One region of the Aliiglaciecola sp. NS0011-25 genome, then DNA from elsewhere that is predicted to be linked to it. Evidence: predicted binding sites of a transcription regulator. Region 1 holds the regulator's gene; the other holds the start of a gene.
The links. The regulator ArgR, encoded in region 1, controls arginine synthesis, uptake and breakdown. The targets are predictions, from matches to a motif close to ANTGAATANNTATTCANT.
Positions count from the first base shown of each region.

Region 2: argE (acetylornithine deacetylase) is a predicted target of ArgR. The motif match lies at 8,691-8,708, and genes of this name have one in related genera.

Region 1 is NZ_BAABWR010000003.1:244,477-255,711, reverse strand. It holds gene ABWV72_RS04215 (ATP-binding cassette domain-containing protein) at 1-1,110, opposite strand, end outside; gene argR (transcriptional regulator ArgR) at 1,214-1,678, opposite strand; gene mdh (malate dehydrogenase) at 1,984-2,919, shown strand; gene ppc (phosphoenolpyruvate carboxylase) at 3,005-5,629, opposite strand; gene bamJ (BamJ family beta-barrel-assembly machinery protein) at 5,940-6,503, shown strand; gene ABWV72_RS04190 (SulP family inorganic anion transporter) at 6,650-8,215, shown strand; gene ABWV72_RS04185 (thiol:disulfide interchange protein DsbA/DsbL) at 8,439-9,059, opposite strand; gene ABWV72_RS04180 (thiol:disulfide interchange protein DsbA/DsbL) at 9,090-9,743, opposite strand; gene ABWV72_RS04175 (TonB-dependent receptor plug domain-containing protein) at 9,891-11,235, opposite strand, start outside.
Region 2 is NZ_BAABWR010000010.1:48,970-60,204, reverse strand. It holds gene ABWV72_RS10305 (NAD-dependent malic enzyme) at 1-1,521, shown strand, start outside; gene argA (amino-acid N-acetyltransferase) at 1,623-2,939, opposite strand; gene argH (argininosuccinate lyase) at 2,950-4,326, opposite strand; gene ABWV72_RS10290 (argininosuccinate synthase) at 4,329-5,561, opposite strand; gene ABWV72_RS10285 (ornithine carbamoyltransferase) at 5,656-6,564, opposite strand; gene argB (acetylglutamate kinase) at 6,561-7,355, opposite strand; gene argC (N-acetyl-gamma-glutamyl-phosphate reductase) at 7,352-8,380, opposite strand; gene argE (acetylornithine deacetylase) at 8,718-9,878, shown strand; gene ABWV72_RS10265 (methylglyoxal synthase) at 9,898-10,317, shown strand; gene ABWV72_RS10260 (Spy/CpxP family protein refolding chaperone) at 10,366-11,181, opposite strand.

The DNA of each region.
Region 1 (11,235 bases):
CCATGCTAATGCTTGTTGTTTCTGGCTAGAAGTGACGTCTTTATACAAACCAATGGAGTCCATGAATCCTGACAGTACCACGGTTAATGCATTGCAGCTTACTCGATACGAACGGTGGATATCAGGGGAAACTATCCCTAGGTGTTTTTTGATATCCCAGATGGTTTCACCGGTACCGCGCCTATAGCCCATAACAGTGACATCATTGCTGAAACATTGTGGACAGTCACCGGTAACCAATTGCAGTAATGTTGATTTGCCGGATCCATTGGGTCCGGTAATGATTGTGTGCTGGAACGTATCAATACTTAAATTGGCGGCTTTGAGTGCATGATTTTCGGTATAAATAACATTTGCGTTATTGATGCGCACTAGCGGTTTTTTATTGTGGCTATGTTTATCGGATATCATCCGCTCAAGTAATGATTTATCTAGTGCATCAAAAGCAAATATGGTGTCGATAGTGGCTTGCGCATCACTTACTGATAATCCACTCAAATCATGCAAACTATTATTTTCTACCAGCGCGAATGTTGTGATCCAGTCTGGGATGTCTTGACGATTACTGAGTAATATAATCAAGGTGATATCTTGGTGTTTTAGCTGACTTAACACCTGACTTAATTGCGCCCTTGATGATGGATCTAAATCATCAAATGGGTTATCCAAAATAATATAGGTAGCGCCAGATAATATCGCTTTTAAGATTAACAGCTTGCGCGACTCGCCAGTACTAAGCTGTCGAAAACCGGTATCAAGGCGATGTTCTAAGTGGAAGCTGGCAATAAATGGGTGGTCAAGTTTGTCTTGAGGTAAAAAGTCTTTTGCCGGAGTGCCAAAATCAATTTCATCGGTGATATCGGTTTCATCAATCTTTAATTCGTTTTCATATACGGCCTGCAAGGTTTCAAAAGACACCAGTGCAACTAAATCCCTTGCGGGTAAATTTAAGCTGCTGTATTCGGCATTATTTAATTTTCCTAACAGAAGTTGGTCGACAAATTGTTTCCCTGAACCATTTTTGCCTAACACCGCTACGGCGCTATGTTTACAAATTCGCCAAGATTTTACGGCTAATTTAGGATGATGAAAATGCTCGATAGTTATCATTGCTAAACAACTCACAATTATACGAAAGGATCTCTAAAGGGTAATGTCACGTTTTAATTTACAGTTGAAACGGGTAGCTGCCTATTTGTTAGAGTGAAAATCGTTAAACATTCTCAAATAGGGCTTCAACTTTTTTACGGGTTTCTTCAATATTGCTGATGTCAGCAGGTGCGATAAAAATCGTATCGTCTCCAGCAATAGTGCCTAATACACCATCCTTTTGACTAAGGGAGTCCAATAAGCGCGCGATGAGTTGAGCTGCACCTGGACTGGTACGAATGATTACCATGACATTGTTGTGCACAATATCTAATACTAATTGACGCAATGGGCTTTTTGCCGTAGGCATTCCCATCTCTGGTGGCAAACAGTAAACCATGTCACCGCGCGCATTGCGGGTGCGTACCGCGCCAAATTTACTTAGCATACGGGAAACCTTGGATTGACTAATACTGCCAAAGCCTTGTTCCGTTAGTGCATCAACAATTTCACCTTGAGAGCCAAAGCTTTCCGTTTTTAAAATATCTTTAAATGCTTTGACCAATTCTTCTTGTTTTGTATTAGACATGCCACCCTCGCTATTAACTGCTATAGTTTGACACAATCTAAACAGGGTAGGTAGCCTTGTTTACAAGCAGCAAAATACTTTGCATTAATATCATATAGTTAAAGTGTCTGTTTTGAGTTACTACTAAGTATTGAATTCGTAGCATCTAACCCATATATTCTGTTAAGCCTTAAAAACTAACTGAATGTTAGGCTAAAAGAGTTATATTGCAAAACAGATAGTGAACATTCACCACAATAAATTGTTTTTTCATGCGGCTTACTCTATGGTTTGCCGTCAATTTAATAGTCCCACAGGAGACAACTATGAAAGTAGCGGTATTAGGTGCTGCAGGCGGTATCGGTCAGGCCCTTTCTCTTTTATTGAAAACCCAGTTACCAGCTGGTTCCGAGTTAGCTTTATATGATGTTGCACCTGTTGTGCCAGGAGTGGCAGTTGATTTGAGCCACATCCCTACAGACGTAAAAGTTGAAGGTTTTGGTAAAGATGATTTAGCAACTGCGTTACAAGGTTGTGATATTGTTTTGATCCCAGCAGGGGTACCTCGTAAACCAGGTATGGATCGTTCTGATTTGTTCAATATCAATGCGGGTATCGTTAAGAACCTAGTTGAAGGTATTGCGGATAACTGTCCTGATGCATGTACATGTATTATTACCAACCCAGTTAACACTACTGTTGCGATTGCTGCAGAAACGTTAAAAGCTAAGGGTGTTTACAACAAAAACAAATTGTTCGGTGTAACTACTCTTGATGTTATCCGTTCTGAAACTTTTGTAGCTGAATTGAAAGGTTTGAGCTCTACTAGTGTGCACGTTCCTGTTATTGGTGGTCACTCTGGTACAACTATTTTACCTCTACTTTCACAAGTTGAAGGTGTGACATTTAGCGATGATGAAATAGCAAGTTTAACTACTCGCATTCAAAACGCTGGTACTGAAGTTGTTGAAGCAAAAGCCGGTGGCGGATCTGCTACATTGTCAATGGGTCAAGCTGCGGCAAGATTCTGTTTGTCTCTAGTAGCTGCTATGAAAGGCGACAACGTGGTTGAATATACTTATGTTGAAACCAACTCAGACGACGCAGTATTCTTCTCTCACCCTGTAAGACTAGGTCCTAACGGTGTAGAAGAAATTCTACCTTACGGTGAGTTGAGCGAATTTGAACAAAACGCAAAAGATTCAATGCTTGAAGGTTTGCGTGGCGATATTGAGTTAGGTGTTAAATTCGTAAAAGGTTAAGCATTTAACCTATTACCGAACCTAACAAAAAGCCCCTTGTAGTTAACTACAAGGGGCTTTTTTATGCAGGCTAGTTCAGCCAGAATTAACCTGTATTACGCATGCCCACAGCAATACCTGCGATGGTTACCATCATTGCTCTTTCCAATAACGCATCGTGTTGACTGTCATCTAATTTTCTTATTCTAGATAACAATTCAATTTGCAAGAAGTGCAAAGGTTGCAAGTAACCCGCTCTAATACTCATGGATTCTTTTCCTCGCGGATCCGTTTCCATTACAGTCTCTTGGCCTAATAATTTGAGCAAAGATTCAATGCTTTCATCTAACTCGGTTCTCAATGCTTCACCAAAATACTGCAATTCAGCCGGTACAAGACGATCATCATATTCTTTGCTTATTCTGGTGTCTGCTTTATTAAACACCATATCAAGCATCGATAAGCGGGAATGGAAGAATGGCCAATTTTCCAACATATCATCAATGATCTGCTGCTGACCTGATTGGTAGTAATCGGTCACTGCTTTCATTGAACCTAACCAAGACGGTAAAACCAACCGCGTTTGCGCCCATGCGAAAATCCATGGGATTGCTCTGAGACTCTCAATACCACCTGTTGGTTTGCGTTTTGCTGGACGACTACCTAAAGGTAATTTGCCGAGCTCTTGTTCGGGAGTTGCCACTCTAAAGTAGGGCACAAAGTTTTCATCATGACGTACTATTTTACGATAGTTATCACGACCTTCGTTGGCCATAGAGGTAATCGCTTCTCGCCACTCTTGTTTTGGCTTAGGTGGTGGAAACAATATCGCTTCTAGAATCGCACTGGCGTATAAGCCTAGGCTTCCTTTCGCAAGTTCCGGCATACCAAATTTATAACGTATGGTTTCACCTTGCTCAGTAACCCTAAAACCACCGGTGAGAGAACCTGGAGGTTGTGAATGGATAGCAGCATGTGCAGGTAGACCTCCACGTCCGATTGTACCTCCGCGACCATGAAACAAGGTCAACTTGGTTTCAAATTCATCGGCTAATTTAACCAATGCTTCTTGAGACTCGTATTGGGCCCACCCAGCGGCCAACGCACCGGCGTCTTTTGCTGAGTCAGAATAACCAATCATTACGTACTGTTTACCTTGAATATAACCTCGATACCAATCGATACTGAGCAATTGTTTCATCACAATTGCAGCGTTATTCAAATCATCCAAGGTTTCGAACAGTGGTGCTACTGGCATTGGCCATTTAACACCTGTGTCTTTAAGCAGTAACTGCACAGCAAGCACATCTGAGGGCAGACTTGCCATTGAAATAATATAAATCCCAAAACCTTGTTGGCTGTTTTTAGCAATAATGCGGCAGGTATCTAAAACCTCTTGGACTTCTGCCGAAGGTTCCCAGTTTTCCGGAATAAGTGGACGTTTAGATCCCAATTCTTTTAACAAGAACGCTTGTTTGTCTTCTTCGCTCCAATGCATGTAATCACCCATGCCAAAGTAGCGTGTTAACTCGCCAAATACTTGAGCATGGCGTTCTGAATCTTGTCGAATATCTAATTTAAGTAAGTGCACACCAAAACAATGTACACGTCTAATGGTGTCTAATAGTTTGCCGTCGGCGATAACTTGCATTCCACAAGCATGCAATGACTGATAGCAGGTTAACAAAGGTGCCAGTATGTCATCTTGACAAGTCACCCAATTACTATCATCAACTTGATGACCAGCTAAATAATTGTCGATACCTTCTTGCGTCTTTGCAAGTCTATGATAAAGGGGGCGTAACAATGCACGGTAGGGTTCTAGTTGGTCTTCACCGACTATATCTTTAAGCGCTTGATCGCAGTCACCCATAGAGAGTTCTACTTGCAGAGCATCAATATCTTTGGCAAACAGTTTCGCTGCACGTTTTCTGGCAAGCAACAACACCTCTTGGGTAATTTTAGAGGTTACATTTGGGTTGCCGTCACGATCACCACCCATCCAAGAACTAAATTGCACTGGTGAAGCGTCTATTGGTAATGAAATACCAAACTTGCTGTTAACCTTTTTATCCAATGAGCGGATAAACGCAGGAACCGCATCCCATAATGAGTTCTCAATAACTGAGAATCCCCAACGCGCTTCATCTACTGGAGTCGGGCGAACAGAGCGTATTTCTTCGGTATGCCAAGCTTGACTAATCAAGTCGGCAATGCGCGTTTCTATTTCGCTACGTTCTTCGTCTGAAAGCATGCTTTGGTGCATTTCACGTAAACAGCGAGCCAGCTCACCGTGTTTGTGAATTAATGTACGACGGGTAACTTCTGTTGGGTGTGCGGTAAGTACCAAATCGATCTTAAGTTGCTCAAATGCATCAGCAAAGTCACTTTGATCGATTTTTGCTTCATCTAAATGTTCGAATAACTTTTCAACAGGATCATCTGTTATCGAAATACTATTGAATTCCTGTTCGGCTATATTGGCTAAATTAAGGAATTGTGAAAACGCTCTGCCAACGGTCAGAAGATCTTCATTATTGAGTTCAGCAAATAGATCTTTTAATTGCTGAGTTGAGTCTTTATCGCCTAAATGGGATTTCCGTCCGCCGATACGCACTGATTCTATTCGTTCAAGCCACTCTTCACCAAGCTGAGCACGAATTGTGTCTCCGAGAGTCGCTCCTAGAAATCGTACAGATTCCTTCAATTGAACTGCTAGTTGCTCTTTCACACATCCTCCAAACTGAATATACAAATTAGAATTTTTGAGTTAATAAAATATGTTTTAGTTCGGGTACAAAGTTAAATCATACTTAATCTTAAGGTCATTTAGATGAGCTTTTATTATTATTTTGCAGCTTATTCTATGACTTTTATTATTTTACTAATTTTGTATCTAACCAATTAGCTTTTGGGGTACAAGGCAACACGTTAACTATGATACCATTCACTTTTTATCTTTCCCAATCAAAACAGGATATAACGTGTCAGAAAAATATAACAGTGTTGAGCTTCAAGCAAGCTATGGTATTGGTTACCAAATGGGCGAACAATTAGTATCTAACCCATTTGAAGGTCTTGATATTGAAGCAGTAAAAGCTGGTCTAGCAGACGCTTTTGCTAAGCAAACCCCACAAGTTGATAATCAAACTTTGGGAGCTGCATTTAACGAAATTCACCAACGTATGCAAGCTGCAAAAGCAGATCAGCATAAAGGTGCAATCGAAGAAGGCGCAGCTTACTTAGCAGAAAATGCTAAACGTTCTGAAATTACAGTTACACCTTCTGGCTTGCAGTATGAAGTATTGACTGCTGGTGAAGGCGAAAAACCTACTGCTACTTCTAAAGTACGTACACATTACCACGGTACTTTAATTAACGGTAATGTATTTGATAGCTCTTATGAGCGTGGCGAACCTGCAGAGTTTCCAGTAAATGGCGTGATCAAAGGATGGACAGAAGCATTACAAATGATGCCTGTTGGATCTAAATGGCGTTTGCACGTTCCACATGATTTAGCATACGGTGAACAAGGCGCTGGCGGCGCAATTGGTCCTTTCAGTACTCTAGTATTCGATGTGGAACTATTAGATATCGTTGCTTAGTATTTGCAAATATCGTATTTAAAGGTCGGATTTATCCGGCCTTTTTTTGTGTCTTTTAACAAACCGTTAAAAGATCTAAACCTGCTTAGCTGCTAAAATGAACGATTGAATAATTTAATTAATAAAATAAAAATTTGGGGTAGTAAATGATTGACCTGATAACCAACCGTGACAGTAACGTCAAAAATGACGTGCTATCAGGAATAACCGTTGCATTGGCATTGGTTCCTGAAGCGGTTGCATTTGCCTTTGTTGCTGGCGTTGAACCTATGGTGGGGTTATACGCTGCATTTATGATGGGCCTAATAACATCTGCAATTGGTGGCAGACCGGGAATGATTTCTGGCGCAACGGGCGCGATGGCGGTGGTCATGGTTGCCTTGGTCGCTCAGCATGGTATCCAATACTTATTTGCCGCGGTTATTTTAGCTGGAATATTACAGATTTTAGCGGGCATATTCCGACTAGGAAAGTTCATCAGGCTTGTTCCCTATCCGGTAATGTTAGGCTTCGTAAATGGTTTGGCTATCGTCATTTTCCTTGCCCAATTAGGGCAGTTCAAAATAGTCAATGAGTTTGGTGTTCAAGAATGGATGCAAGGCAGCATGCTTTATTGGATGCTTGGTCTGGTTGCATTGACTATGGCAATTATCTATTTTTTACCTAAGCTAACTACCGCTGTACCCGCTTCCCTTGTGGCTATTGTAACCGTAACGCTGTTAGTGCATGGCTTAGATCTAGAAGCTCGCACCGTGATTGATTTTGTACGCGGCATGTTACCTGAAGATCAAAAGGCCACAGCAACTTTAGCCGGTGAATTACCTAGCTTCAGTGTACCTATGGTGCCGTTGAACATGGAAACCTTGTATATCATTTTACCTACTTCAGTCATTCTCTGTTTAGTTGGTTTGATTGAATCATTGTTAACCTTGTCTTTAATCGATGAAATGACTGACACTCGCGGTCGTGGTAACAAAGAATGTGTAGGTCAAGGTGTTGCTAATACCGTCAACGGTTTCTTTGGTGGCATGGGTGGTTGTGCCATGATTGGTCAGAGCATGATTAACATCAACTCCGGTGGACGTGGTCGTCTTTCTGGTATTACCGCTGCACTGGTATTGTTAGGATTCATTTTATTCGCCGCACCGCTGATTGAAATGATTCCATTGGCCGCATTGGTGGGGGTGATGTTTATCGTAGTCATAGGTACCTTTGAATGGGCTTCGTTTCGCATTGTGCGTGGTGTAAACAAAGAAGATGCATTTGTGTTGTTCTTGGTCACGGGGATTACCGTTGCAGCCGATTTAGCGATAGCAGTGGTAGTAGGGGTCATTGTATCTGCGCTGGTTTTCGCATGGAAACACGCCACCCATATTAGTGCGAAAACCCATACAGATGAAGACGGTTGGAAAGTTTACGAACTTGACGGCCCCTTGTTTTTTGGTTCAGTTTTACACTTCAGAGATTTATTCGATCCGCAAAATGACCCACAGGACGTGGTCATTGATTTTAAAGATTCACGTATTTGGGATTCATCAGGCTTAGATGCAATTGATGGTTTGGCTGATAAGTACAAAATTCAAGGCAAGAAGCTACATATTCGGCATATTAGCCCTGAGTGTACTAACCTGTTAACCAAGGCTCAAGGCTACGTGGAAATGAATGTAAATGAAGATCCTCGTTATCGCATTGCCTCCGATAAATTGGGATAAATATATCCTCGGACTGAAGCCCGAGCTACAGATTTTGTAGGCTGGGCTTTAGTCCAGCGAAAGATTTAGGAATCTTAGTTGTGAGCAAGAATTTCATCTAACTAAATTACTAGCTAGTGAAACTGGACTGACACATCATTCAGGTTGTTTATTTAGACGGGTACAAAAAAGCCGGATGATATCCGGCTTTTCAAATGGACTTGAGGTTCTATCAAAGGTTGATTTATTTTTGGGTAGTTAACCAGGTAATTAACTCTACAAATTCATTCGGCGTCATTTTTGAACCGAAAATTGCCTGATATTTATCATTTACGATAAAGGTGGGTACGCTACGAACACCTAAAGTCAATTTATCGTTTTTGCGCACGGCACCGCGGATGCCATAACTATTGGCCAGTTTTTTCAACTTATCACTGTCACCGCCAGCTTCTGCATACACCTTTAAAATGTCTTCCATGGAGGCAATATTTTTGCGATCTTTATGAATAGCTGTAAATAAAGCGGTGTTAAATTCGTCAGCTTTACCTAATTGGCGTGCTGCTAACATAGCTTTGGTCGCTGCATTCTGAGTATCTTTTTCAGCACCTCCCATAAAGTTCACGTGGGCTTTGGTAAAGGTCACGTCACTTGGCAGTTTACTTTTTAAATCTTTGGCAATGCTCTCGAATGTGAAACAGTGTGGACACCAAAATGAAAATACTTCGCGCACCTGCTTGGTTTCACTTGGTATCTCTTTTAATACCGTGTAGTGCTCACCTTCTTCCCACTTAGATTGGGCCATTGCAAGAGTTGGAACTGCGCATACAAATGCTATTAAAAGATTGCGCGTTAATTTAAAAATCATATAAATAAAATCCTGTAAAAAATAAGGTTATTAACGTTGTTTAGATAACCAAACAACTAAATCCGCAATATCATCCCTTGTCATACCTTCTACAATTTGGGCTTGATACTTTCCGTTAACAATGAAATTTGGTACACCGCTCAAATGTTCACGATAGGTCTCTATAATTTGATTATTCTGCTTGAGTAGGTTGTTAATTTGGAAGCTAGATTCCACTTTATCAAACTCGGCAGTATCAACGCCTTTGGCTAGGAAAATATTTCTTAACTCAGGTGTGCCTGTAATAGGTTGACGCTGTAAATGAATATAACTAAAAATAGCACTATTCATTTCTTCTTCTTTGTCCATAGTTCTGCCTATTAACAAGGCTTTTGTTGCGGCATCTTGTATTTGTGTGCTGGTAAAACGCATAAAGTTAACATGCACCTTTTTAAATGTGACATCTTTATCTAACTTTAGTTTTATCTGTTCAACAATAGGTTCGAAGTTATAACAGTGAGGACACCAGAACGAAAAGAACTCTAGTACTTCAGGCTTTTCAGAAACCTCATCATTAATCACTAGGTAATGTTTACCTTCTTTCCATTTAGATGGAATTTCGGCTTGTTCTGATGAGCTCTCTTTGGAGCAGGCTTGCAGAGATAATAGTAAAAATAACGCTAATACAGTTGATAGTTTTTTCATATCAATCAATTCCTTCAAAAATTTATCAAAGGTTATCATAGCTAGTAAAAGATTAGGTATAGTTAATCAGTCAGATGAATACAATCTGTGGATGAAATGCATAAAAAAACCGCTTCTCGAAGCGGTTTTTTGTATCTTGCATTATTTCTACAAGCTAATCGTCGTTGCGACAAAAAAGTTTTGGCCTGCGGTATTGAAGCCATTTACTTCTTGATAGTTCTCATCAAAAAGGTTGTTTACACCCGCTTTGATGCTGACTGATTCAACTATTTGCCAACGGGCAGTTAGGTTCGTAAGTTGATAGTCATCTATTTCCACGCCACCAATATCTACCGCATTTCTGACACTTCTATAGGTCAATTCAGCACTGAGTTTGTCATCTAACCAAGCTTGTCTAATACCTAGGTTGAATTTATTTTTAGGCCTTCTCAAACGAACTTCACCGTCACTGTCTTGTGCATCATTGTAGGTATAATTAGCCCAGACTTTTAATCCGTTAGCGAATACTTGTTCAACGCTTGTTTCAACCCCTTTAGATTCACTTTCACCGAAAGACTGCAAATATCCTTGGTAAGCAGCTAAATCAAATACGATTTCGTTTTCGATGGATTGTTTGAAAAATACCATTTCAGCGCTCAATCCATTATGAGTATCGATGACGAAACCCAGATCCAAACCTTCACTATTTTCTTCGGTCAATTGCAAGCCTGCAGCTTCACCGTATGCATAAGGGCCATCGTTATAACTTTGCTCATACAAACTTGGCGCCCGGAAGCCGGTTCCGTATGTCGTTTTAAATTTTACATCCGCAAAATCAAATGAAACTACTTTGACTGCACCTAAGCGGACGCTATTGTGTTTACCGAAGGTGTCATTGTCGTCGTATCTGTAGCCTAGATTAAACGCCAATTGATTTGAAAACTGACCTAACCACTCAACAAATAGACTTTTCTGACTTCTGTCTAAATCACTGCTTTCGATTTCTTGGGTTTCTTTTTCAAGACCAAATACAAGATCGTGCTGTTTCCAGTTTACACTTCCAATGTATTCAAACTTATCGATAGTGCCTGAATTGGTAAATCCATACTCACCATTATTGATAAAATCTCTTTCAACATCCGTTTTGTTGTAAGCCACTTGGTGTTGACTATGACTGTCTTGATAACTCAAAGCGCCGCGGAAAGTTTGCTGATCCGCTTCCGTTGTGCACTGATTAATTTGTGCAAAGGTGGTGTTGTCGTAACAGCCGTCGTATTGATTTTCTGCATCAACATTACGAAATACCAAAGAAGCTGCAATTTTATCAGTTAATTCCAGTTGGCCTTTAAAGTGAACAGTTTGGTTATCGTAACCATCTTTTTCACCGCTTTCATCGCTAACTTGCGCGTTAAAACCGTCACTTTTAACTTTCGATGCTGACAACGAAAATGAACCGCTGTTGTTGCCGCCAGCAACATTAGCGTTTAATACTTGTGTATCAAAAGACCCTGCT
Region 2 (11,235 bases), on a different contig from region 1:
GCTTATATGCAATATTCCAGTTTTTCCTCACCCATTAACAAGCATATTTATTTGCGCGCGATACAAGACAATAATGAAACCTTGTTTTATCGATTAGTGCAGTCTCATATCGATGAAATGATGCCGATTATTTACACCCCGACGGTTGGGGATGCTTGCGAACAGTTTTCGGATATTTATCGCAGTTCTCGTGGTTTATTTATTTCATATTCTGAACGAACGCAAATAGACGATATTCTGCGTAATGCCACTAAACGTAAAGTAAAAGTCATTGTGGTAACTGATGGTGAGCGGATCTTGGGCTTAGGTGACCAAGGTATTGGTGGAATGGGTATACCCATTGGTAAATTGTCACTGTATACCGCATGTGGCGGAATTAGTCCTGCGTATACTTTACCGGTGATGTTGGATGTAGGGACAAATAATCAAAAATTGCTCGACGATCCTATGTACATGGGCGCACGTCATAAACGTATTACTGGCGATGAATATAATGAATTTGTCGATATGTTTATTCAAGCAGCCCACAAACGTTGGCCTGACGTTTTGATTCAGTTTGAAGACTTTGCACAGCCTAATGCCATGCCATTATTGGAACGTTACCGTGAGCAGGTCTGCTGTTTTAACGATGATATTCAAGGTACAGCAGCGGTTACTCTAGGTTCAATCCTCGCAGCTTGTTTGAGCAAAGGTGTTAAATTAAGTGCGCAAAAAGTGGTATTTGTGGGTTCAGGTTCTGCAGGATGTGGTATTGCAGAAATGATCATCAGTCGTATGTGCCAGGAAGGAATTAGCGACGCTCAAGCTAGACAGCAAGTGTTCATGATTGACCGCTTTGGCTTGTTAACTGATGGTATGCAGGGCCTTCGCGACTTCCAGCAAAAGTTAGTACAAAATCCTGAAGTGATTAAGCAGTGGAATACTGAAAATGAATGGGCGAGCTTGTTAGACGTAGTTACGCATGCAAAACCAGACATTCTAATTGGGGTTTCCGGACAGCCAGGTCTATTTACTGAAGAAGTTATTCGCGGAATGAAAGCGAATTGTGATTTGCCGATTATTTTCCCATTAAGTAATCCATCCCGTCAGGTTGAAGCAAGACCCGAGCAAGTTATTGAATGGACCAACGGCCAAGTTATTATCGCTACCGGAAGTCCCTTTGCTCCTGTTGCATATAACGGCAGTATTTTCCCCATTGCCCAATGTAATAATAGTTATATCTTTCCAGGAATTGGTTTGGGTGTGGTGGCCACAAAAGCTCGATTGGTCAGTGAAGAAATGTTAATGGCAACCAGTGAAGCCTTAGCACTTGCTTCGCCACTAGCAAGTGAAGGTGAGGGATCTTTGTTACCGCCTTTAACCGACATTGCTAGTCTGAGTAAAAAGATTGCATTTGCAGTAGGCAAGGTTGCGCAACAACAAGGTTTGGCTTTAGAGACCTCTGACGAAGCTTTACGAGCTAGTATTGAAGCTAATTTCTGGAACCCTAAATATCGTCAATACAAACGTACTAGTATTTAATCGATTTACTGCCAACTATTTATGTTAAATAGTTGGCAGTGTTGTCGCAGTCAAATAGTTTCGCAATTTGAGCTCAGCCCACATCAAGATAAGAAGGCTGTTTATTTATCAAGGGCCATTACAAATACTTTCGAATTTCTTTGAAAGTTATATAACAACTTTTTCGATTCAGGCAGCGCATCAATGCTGGCCAAAACGAATCCTTGTTCTTGAAACCAATGTGCAGTCACTGTCGTCAGCACAAAAATACTCTCTAAACCCTGCTCAATGGCATCTTGTCGAATTGCTTCGAGCAGACGTTCAGCACGACTTTTGCCGCGATAATCACCATGGGTAGCAACACAGGCAAGCTCACCAGTACCATCCTGCGGGTAAGGATAAAAGGCAGCACAGGCGATAATCATACCGTCTCGCTCTATGACCGTGAACTGTTCAATTTCCGCTTCAAGGAGTTCTCGAGAACGTTTAACCAGAATACCTTTTTCTTCGAGAGGATTGATCAGTTGTAGGATCCCGCCCACATCTTCAATTCGTGCTTTTCTAAGTTGCTCGTAATGGCGTTTAGAAACAAGCGAGCCTGAACCGTCACGAGTGAACAACTCCTGCAATAAGGCGCCGTCCTTTTTGTAACTGACACAGTGACAGCGAGGAATATCAGCGGCTATTGTCTGGTTAATGGCATCCAATATTCCTAACTGGTCTTCTCTGGCACCTTCTTCAAGCAAATCAGATAATTGGGCTGAATCGATATTACGACGCAGCTTCCCTGTTTCATCTAAAATGCCCTGATGTTCAGAAAAAACAATCAACTTATCGGCGTTTAAGCTGATGGCAGCTTGTGTGGCGACATCTTCATGAGATAAGTTGAAGACTTCGCCCGTAGACGAGTAACCCATGGGTGAAAGCAATACGATTGAACCATCCTGAAGATGATCGTTGATGCCCATCACGTCAATTCGTCTTACCACACCGGTATGCTCAAAATCGACGCCTTCTCTAACGCCCATGGGCATAGCCACAACCAAATTACCAGAACACACACGAATATGAGCTCCGTGCATTGGCGAGTTAGCTAGCCCCATGGTTAATAGCGCCTCGATTTGCGAGCGCACCGAGCCTGCGGCGTCTTTTACAGATTCCAAGGTTTGTTTGTCGGTGAGACGAATATTATTGTTGAAACGTTTTTCAACCCCTCGTAATGCAATGCGCTGATCGATTTGTGGCCTTGCACCGTGCACTAAAACAAGCTTCACACCCAAACTATTGAGCAAGGCTATATCATTGATAATGTTAGGAAAATTAACATCCTCAACGGCCTCGCCACCAAACATTAAAACAAACGTTTTGCCCCTATGAGAATTAATATAGGGTGCTGAGTTGCGAAACAACCTAACGCCATCAATGTCTGACATCACCATCTTTCGTTCCTCAGCTCTTTAAACTTTTCAGTTCTGCATCAAGGGCTGCAAACACTGGATGAGCACCTGTGCCACCTAAAATATTGCGTTTGTCCACTAAGTATTCAAGCTCTAATACAGCATATACATCATCTTCAATTACTGAACTGAAGGTTTGCAATTCAGCTATGCTTAAATTTTCAATGGGTTTGTTTTGCTCAATGGCTGCTAGAACAATTTGACCAGAAATATCGTGTGCCGTCCTAAATGGAATACCTTTAGCAACAAGGTAATCTGCCATTTCGGTAGCATTGGCATAACCTTGTTTGGCCGCCTGAGCAGTCCGTTGAGCATCTAACTCAATAGTGTCTACCACTTCTGCAGCGATACACAAACAGATATGCCATTGATTAACTGCATCAAAGGCACCTTCTTTGTCTTCTTGCATGTCTTTGTTATAAGCCAAGGGAAGACCCTTCATGGTAACCAACAAACCTTGTAAGCTTCCAAATACTCTGCCGCATTTTCCGCGCATCAATTCTAATGCATCTGGATTTTTCTTTTGCGGCATTAATGACGAGCCTGAAGTGACTGCATCACCAAGGGTGATAAAGCCGGCTTCGCCAGAGTTAAAGAAAATAAGATCTTCAGCCATGCGCGATAAGTGCATCATTGAAGTACTGGCACAAAACAATAGTTCTAAAACATAGTCTCGATCGGATACGGCGTCTAAACTGTTGGCGCAAGGAGAGCCAAAGCTCAGCTGTTCAGCAATTTCCTGACGATCAATGGCGTAAACCGTGCCGGCTAGCGCGCCACTGCCTAATGGGCATTGATTCATTCTTACCAGCAAATCCTCTAAACGACTAATGTCGCGTTTGATCATCTCAACATAAGCCAAACACCAATGCGGATATCGTACTGGTTGAGCTCGTTGCAAATGGGTGTAACCAGGTAAGATGACGTCTCTGTTGCGATCAGCAGACAGTACCAGCGCACTTTTGATTGCCAGTAAATCGTCTTTCAAGCTTTCTAGGTGCTCTTTACACCACAACCGAAAGTCGGTAGCGACTTGATCGTTACGACTGCGACCGGTATGAAGCTTTCTTCCCAGATCACCAAGTTTTTCAATTAACGCCGACTCAATGAAACTGTGAATATCTTCTTCACTACTGGCATCAAAATCCAATTCATCTGCTTCGGCTTTGCTTAGCAATTCATTTAAAGCAGCTTCTATTTGTTGCTGTTCTTGAGTGGTCAATACACCTGCTTTAGCAATGGCACGTGACCACACAATTGAACCGCGAATATCTTGGCTAGCCAAAATCCGATCAAAGGGCAACGAGTCGTTGACCTGTTTGAACATATTACTGCTGCCCTCTTGAAAGCGGCCTCCCCATAAACCCATGACTAGTTTCCTTTATTCGCGTCGCGCGCTTTTTTATTTAAGGTTGCAATACGACTTGATAAGCTGAACAAACGAATAAATCCTTCAGCATGTTTTTGGTCATACACATCGTCTTGTCCGAAGGTGGCAAAATCTTCTGAATACAAGCTATTTGGTGAACGACGTTGAGTAACAGTAGCGCGACCTTTATATAGCTTAATGACGATGTCACCAGTAACTTGTTGCGCAAATACTTCGGCACCTGCTAACAATGAGTCGGAAAGAGCAGTAAACCAACGTCCGTCATACATCACGTGTGAAAACTCTAAACCTAAATATTCACGGTGTTTTAATGCTGCTTTATCTAAAACCATGCACTCTAGCGCTTTATACGCAGCCATAATGACTGTGCCGCCAGGAGTTTCATAACATCCACGAGACTTCATGCCGACTAAGCGGTTTTCAACGATATCGATTCGGCCAACACCATGTTTGGCTGCAATTTTGTTCAGTTCAACTAGCGCGTTATATGGCGAAAGAGCAACACCGTTAACTGTAGTAAGTTGTCCTTTATCAAAACTTAGGGAAACGCTTTCAGGCTTGTCTGGCGCATCTTCTGGATCGACGGTCATGGTCCAAATGCCTTTGGTTGGTTCACACCAAGGATCCTCTAATTCACCACCTTCATGAGAGATGTGCCAAGCGTTTGCATCACGGCTGTATATTTTAGTGGCAGAAGCACTGGTTTTAATATCACGTTTTGCTAGGTAATCTAATAAGTCTTCACGTGAAACCATATCCCACTCACGCCAAGGTGCAATAACTTGTAAGTCAGGTGCTAGTGCTGCAAAAGTACTTTCGAAACGTACTTGGTCGTTACCTTTACCAGTACAACCGTGGCATAGCGCGTCTGCGCCTACTTTACGGGCAATTTCAACTTGTGCTTTCGCAATTACTGGACGAGCCATTGAAGTACCTAGTAAATATTCACCTTCGTATACCGCGCCAGTTTTGATTGTTGGATAAATATAGTCAGCAACAAACTCTTCTTTCAAATCAACGATATAACATTCGCTGGCACCGGTTTTAATGGCTTTTTCACGAAGACCTTCTAATTCTTCATCGCCTTGGCCAACATCTGCCGCAAAGGCGACTACTTCACAATCATAATTTTCTTTCAACCATGGAATAATGGCAGAGGTATCTAAGCCGCCTGAATAGGCTAAAACAACTTTTTTAACGTCGGGTTTTGACATAACTATTTCCTAAATAAACTTGTGTTGATTTGTAGTTTGAACAAATCAGCTTCAACAGATTGATTTTTTAAAATGAACTTCGAGTCACTCAATTTTAAGCTAACAACGTTACTAGAATGGCATTTTGGCCATGCATTCTATTTTCAGCTTGTTGCATTAATAATGATTTATCGCTATCAATTAAAGTACCGCTAATTTCTAAATCACGATGAGCGGGTTGGCAATGCATAACGTATTGTGCACCGGTTAATGCCATCATAGCTTCGTCGACTTTGTATGGGTCAAAAATGCGTTTAATATCTGATAACGGTGTTTCATCTCCCATTGATAACCACGTATCAGCATAAAGTACATTGGCACCTTTAGCGTCTTCGACGTTATTACTTTGGATGATTTTTGCACCAGATTTTTCTGCAATTTTTTGGCTTAATTCAAATATCCCTTGATCAACTTCGTAACCTGCAGGGGTAACACTAACGATATTCACCCCAAGTATAGCGCCAACCAGCAATAGTGAATGGGTAACGTTATTGCCATCACCTACATAAGCTAAGGTTAAGTTTTCTAATGAACCATAGGTTTCTTGTAAGGTGAGAAAATCAGCTATTGCTTGGCACGGGTGATAGAGGTCGCATAACGCGTTGATTACCGGTACTTTAGAAGCTTGACTAAACTGCACTAAGGTATCATGACTAAACACTCTGGCAACAATCGCATCTGCCCAACAAGCTAAATTTGCTGCTGTGTCTTTGGCGTCTTCTCGGCCAGCTAGTTTACCAGCCTGGGAGTCAAGGTAAACCATGTGTCCACCGAGTTTATTGATACCAATATCAAAACTAACACGGGTACGCAAAGAGGGTTTCTCGAACAAAGCCGCAATTGATTTTCCAGCCAAAACTTGATTGTGTTCTTCAGGCGCAGCTTTAATTTTTGCCGCTAGCGCCAACAAATTATTTAAATCCTGCGAACTCCAATCTTTAAACGTTAATAGGTCCTGTTTCATTTGTTTTCCTTAGACGATGGGAAAATGGTTGTTCCTGCAGAAGCGTTTTCTTCAGTTGGAGTATCTTGGGTTAAAATATCAAGGTTTTTCCAACTTGCTATAGTCACAGACTGTCCTATTTGATTCGCCGCATCTAATGCCGCTTCTACTTTCACTGTCATACCATCGCGAATAACACCATCTGATATCAAAGTTTCAATATCGTCAGACGTGAGTTTATTAATAAGTGACTTATTCTGATCGAGCACACCTGCTACATCTGATAACAAAACTAGTTGTGCATTAAGCAGTTTGGCAATGGCTGTTGCTGCTTGATCGGCGTTGATATTAAGCAATTCACCCTGGTCATCTGCTCCAATGGAGCTCACTATGGGTAAAAAGCCAGCTGCCAACAGAGTCGTCAGTAAAGTTTGATCAATAGGCTCTGCAGAACCTACATTGCCTAATTCTTCACTGATTTGATGGCAATTGGTAATGTTACCATCCAATAAACTTAATCCCACAGGGATAAGTCCACTTTTTTTCGCTAATGCACACAAGTTTTTATTGGCTGTGCCGGCTAAAGCACCGACGACATAATCAATTTGTGATTTCGGCGTGACTCTCAGACCATTTAGTTTATGACTGCTAAGTGACAGATTTTTTAAAAGCTTCTCAACACTGCTGCCACCACCATGAACTAACACTATTGGCTGTTGTTCTTGAGCGGCATAAAGCGCGGCAAAAAAGTCTGCGGAAATACTTGGGTCATCTAAAAATGCACCACCAACTTTGATAACTTTTACTTTCATTTACTCACCTCAGCAATTAATCCAGTAGGAGATGCAAAACCGAAACTTAAGTTAGCACATTGAATTGCTTGAGATGCTGCACCTTTTAACAAGTTGTCGATGGCACTGCCAATGACTAAATATCCAGATTTTTCATCTAACTTCCAATGCAGATCACAGTGCGCAGTATTCACTACATCATCTAACTTAGGAAAATGATTTAGTAAACGGATAATAGGTTTATCACTGTAGGCTTTTTGGTAAGCATCCGATACTTGCTCTTTGCTGGTGCCAGCAACTGTTTTCACCGTAATTGTGGCCAATATTCCGCGCTTAAAATTACCTAAATGGGGAGTAAATATAACGTCGGTACCTAAGGCTTGGCTAATTTCTGGCTGGTGGCGATGGCCAAGAACACCATATGCTTGCAGGCTCACTTCGCAATAGCTATTTCCCAAAGCGGCTTTTCTTCCCGCACCACTAACACCAGATACCGCATTAATAATTGGACGATGCTGGCTGTCTAACAGATTTGAATTAAACAAAGGCTTGAGCGCTGATAGCGAAGCTGTAGGGTAGCAACCTGGCACTGCTACTAGCGATGCCTCAGCAATAGACGCTGCATTCCATTCAGCTAACCCGTAGACCGCTTTTTCAAGTAACGGTTTATGCTGGTGTGCAAATCCATAAAAGTCTGCAAACACGTCTGCATCTTTAATTCTGAACGCCCCTGATAAATCGAATATTTTTGCTTTTCCTGCCGTTAATATAGGCATCCAGTCGTGGCTGGCTTCGTGAGGTGTGGCTAAAAATATGGCATCTAAAGAATCTGCGAGCTCGCTTAACAGACCATCATTAATGGGTAAAACCTTAGTGTCGACTAAACCGCTTAAAGAGGGGTGGAGCTGACTTAAAGCTTTATTTGCATCTTGACTGTTTTGCGAAACAAACAATCCTGCTAGCTCAAATTTAGGATGCAAGGTTAATATTCTGGCGAGTTCTGCGCCTGTATATCCACTTGCTCCGATTACACATGCTTTCAACATAATGATGTCTACCGATAATTTTTGAAAATGTTAACTTAGAAAAATAAAAAAAGCGCCCCAATCCTTTAAAAACTTCTTCTATATCAAAGGAGAGGAGCGTGCTACGCAACCAAAATTAGATTCGTCGGACAGACGTACAAGCGTAGCAAGGCAGGGAGTTATTTGTGCTCATAGTTCTCATTTATTCTCTATTCATCAATTTTCAGGCAATATGCACTGTAATTGATCGTTAAGGTTTAAAAATCAGTTTAAAACTGGTTCTTTGTTGCATGGACGTAGCATGCCATCAATGTTATAAATATGCAATAAAAGTGAATAATTATATTTTAAGGTTCTTATGCCAAATTTAACTTTCTTAGAAGTTTATGAAAAAATCATTTCCATCCCTACAATAAGTGCCGTAGACGAAGATCTAGATATGAGTAATCGTCAGTTAATCGACTATTTAGGGAATCTTTTTTCAGACTTAGGTTTTAGCATTTCTATTCAAAAAGTGCCTGAAGCACGGAATAAATTCAATTTATTAGCCAAACTCGGCACGGGCAAGGGCGGTCTGCTGTTAGCTGGTCACTCAGATACAGTGCCATTTGATGAAGGTCGATGGAATAGCGACCCATTTATACTGCAGCAAAAAAATGATTCCTTTTATGGTTTAGGGACCTGCGACATGAAAGGATTTTTTGCTTTTATTTTGGAAGCTTTAAAAGATATTCCTTTAAAAAAGCTGCAAAAACCACTGTATATTTTAGCCACAGCCGATGAAGAAACCTCTATGGCCGGAGCTAGGTTTTTTGCTCAACAACAGTTAATTAAACCTGATATGGCTATCATTGGTGAACCCACAGAGCTGAAACCAATCGGTAAACATAAAGGACATATGGCGCAGAGCCTAAATATTACTGGAAAAGCTGGCCATTCCAGCGATCCAGATAAAGGCGTAAACGCCATTGAAATTATGCAAATGGCAATACAGCAGCTACTCACGTTACGTGACCAACTTGCCAAAAATTACCGCGACGAAAGTTTTAGTGTTCCCCAAGCAACGATGAATTTAGGGCATATTCATGGCGGCGATGGCGAAAATCGAATTTGTGGACATTGCAAACTTAACTTTGATATTCGCTGTGTACCTGGATTGCGTGATGAAGAAGCAATTGCATTGATTGATGAAGCGCTGTTACCTGTTAAACAAGCTTATCCAGACCGCGTAGACATGCAGCTTATGTATCCGACAGCTCCGGCGTTCTCATGTAAGAATGAGCACAATATTATCGCCTTAGCTGAAAAGTTGACGGATTTTAAAGTCACAAATGCTAATTATGCTACTGAGGCTCCTTTTATCAATCAGCTTGGCTGCGATACTTTGGTTTTGGGGCCGGGCAGTATCAATCAAGCCCATCAGCCGGATGAGTTTATATCGTTAGAATATGTGGACCCCACAGTTACTTTGTTAAAGAATATGATAAAACACGTGTGCTTTAGCGAATCAGCTAGATAAATACTAGGAAATAATATCCATGACTGAATTAGTAAAAAAGACCATTGCTTTAGTGGCTCACGATCACATGAAAGCGGAGTTAGTAGACTGGAGTCGCACCCATATTGAACAATTGAAAAAGTATAATTTGGTGGCGACAGGTACAACAGGCGGACTAATCGCCGACAGTTTAGATTTACCTGTTCATCGTTTTAAAAGTGGACCCTTAGGTGGCGACCAACAAATTGGCGCATTAATCGCTGAGCGAAAACTAGATTGTTTAATCTTTTTTTGGGATCCACTCAACCCCGCACCTCATGATCCTGACGTAAAAGCTTTACTTCGATTATGTTCGGTGTGGAATTTGCCTGTAGCTTGTAATCGTTGCACTGCGGATTTAATCATTACTTCGCCGCTGTTTGACAGCGACGAATACTTGAGGACTGTGCCTGATTATTGATAGTCAGTTTATAACTATCAATAATCTTTAACGTAACCAATGTGATAGTTAGAGTTCGTCGTCTTGATGACGTCTCTTCTTATCATGTTTGTCACCACCTTTGCGGTGTTCTCTTTTTTCATCCATTTTCGCCATTTTTGCCTGTTGTTCCTCATCAAGGATATTCCAGATTTGATGGCGCACTTTTGACATGTCTGTCGACATTTGCAAATGAGCTGCTTGAAGTTTCTCACTCACTGCCAACCATGCTGATTGATCAAAAGTTTCACTTCTAACCAGCTGTTGAGCTTGATCGCGATAACCTTTCACCGTTTCACGCTGAGATTCCATAGCCGCTTTTTGGCTTTCAAACAAAGCTTTAATTTTTGCACTTTGCTCGTCGGTTAAGTCGAGTCTCTTGAACATTTTCATCGGCGAAGAACGTTTTTCTCCTTTATGCCCCTTGCCTTTGCGTTCTTTGCCTTTTTCGCTCATGGCACTCAACTTTTGTTGTTGCTCTTCGGTAAGGGTATTCCAGACAGCGTTGCGTTTGGTCGCCGAGCTTAACGCAAGTTGAGATTTAATATCTTGCTCTTGTTGTAACAAACTCACTACCGAATCTTGATCCCAATCAGTAGATCTAATTAAGCTCTTAAGCTGATTTTTGATGTTGTTTAAATCTTGCTTGTAAATTTCACCATCTGCTTTAGATTGCTGCATGATAGTGCGTACATCAAGTTTTTGCTGATCTGTTAAATCTAGCTTTTTGAATACCGCACGCATTGGTGGTTCTGGACGTTCATGCGCTTGAATTGCAAATGCAGTGACGGCTGCGGTAGCAGCTATGGCAATGATTGCTTTAGAAAAAATCAATTTGCTTTTCATGTGTATCACCTTTTGATTAATGTTTAACGAAATAACGACATTTACCTTGTCGTT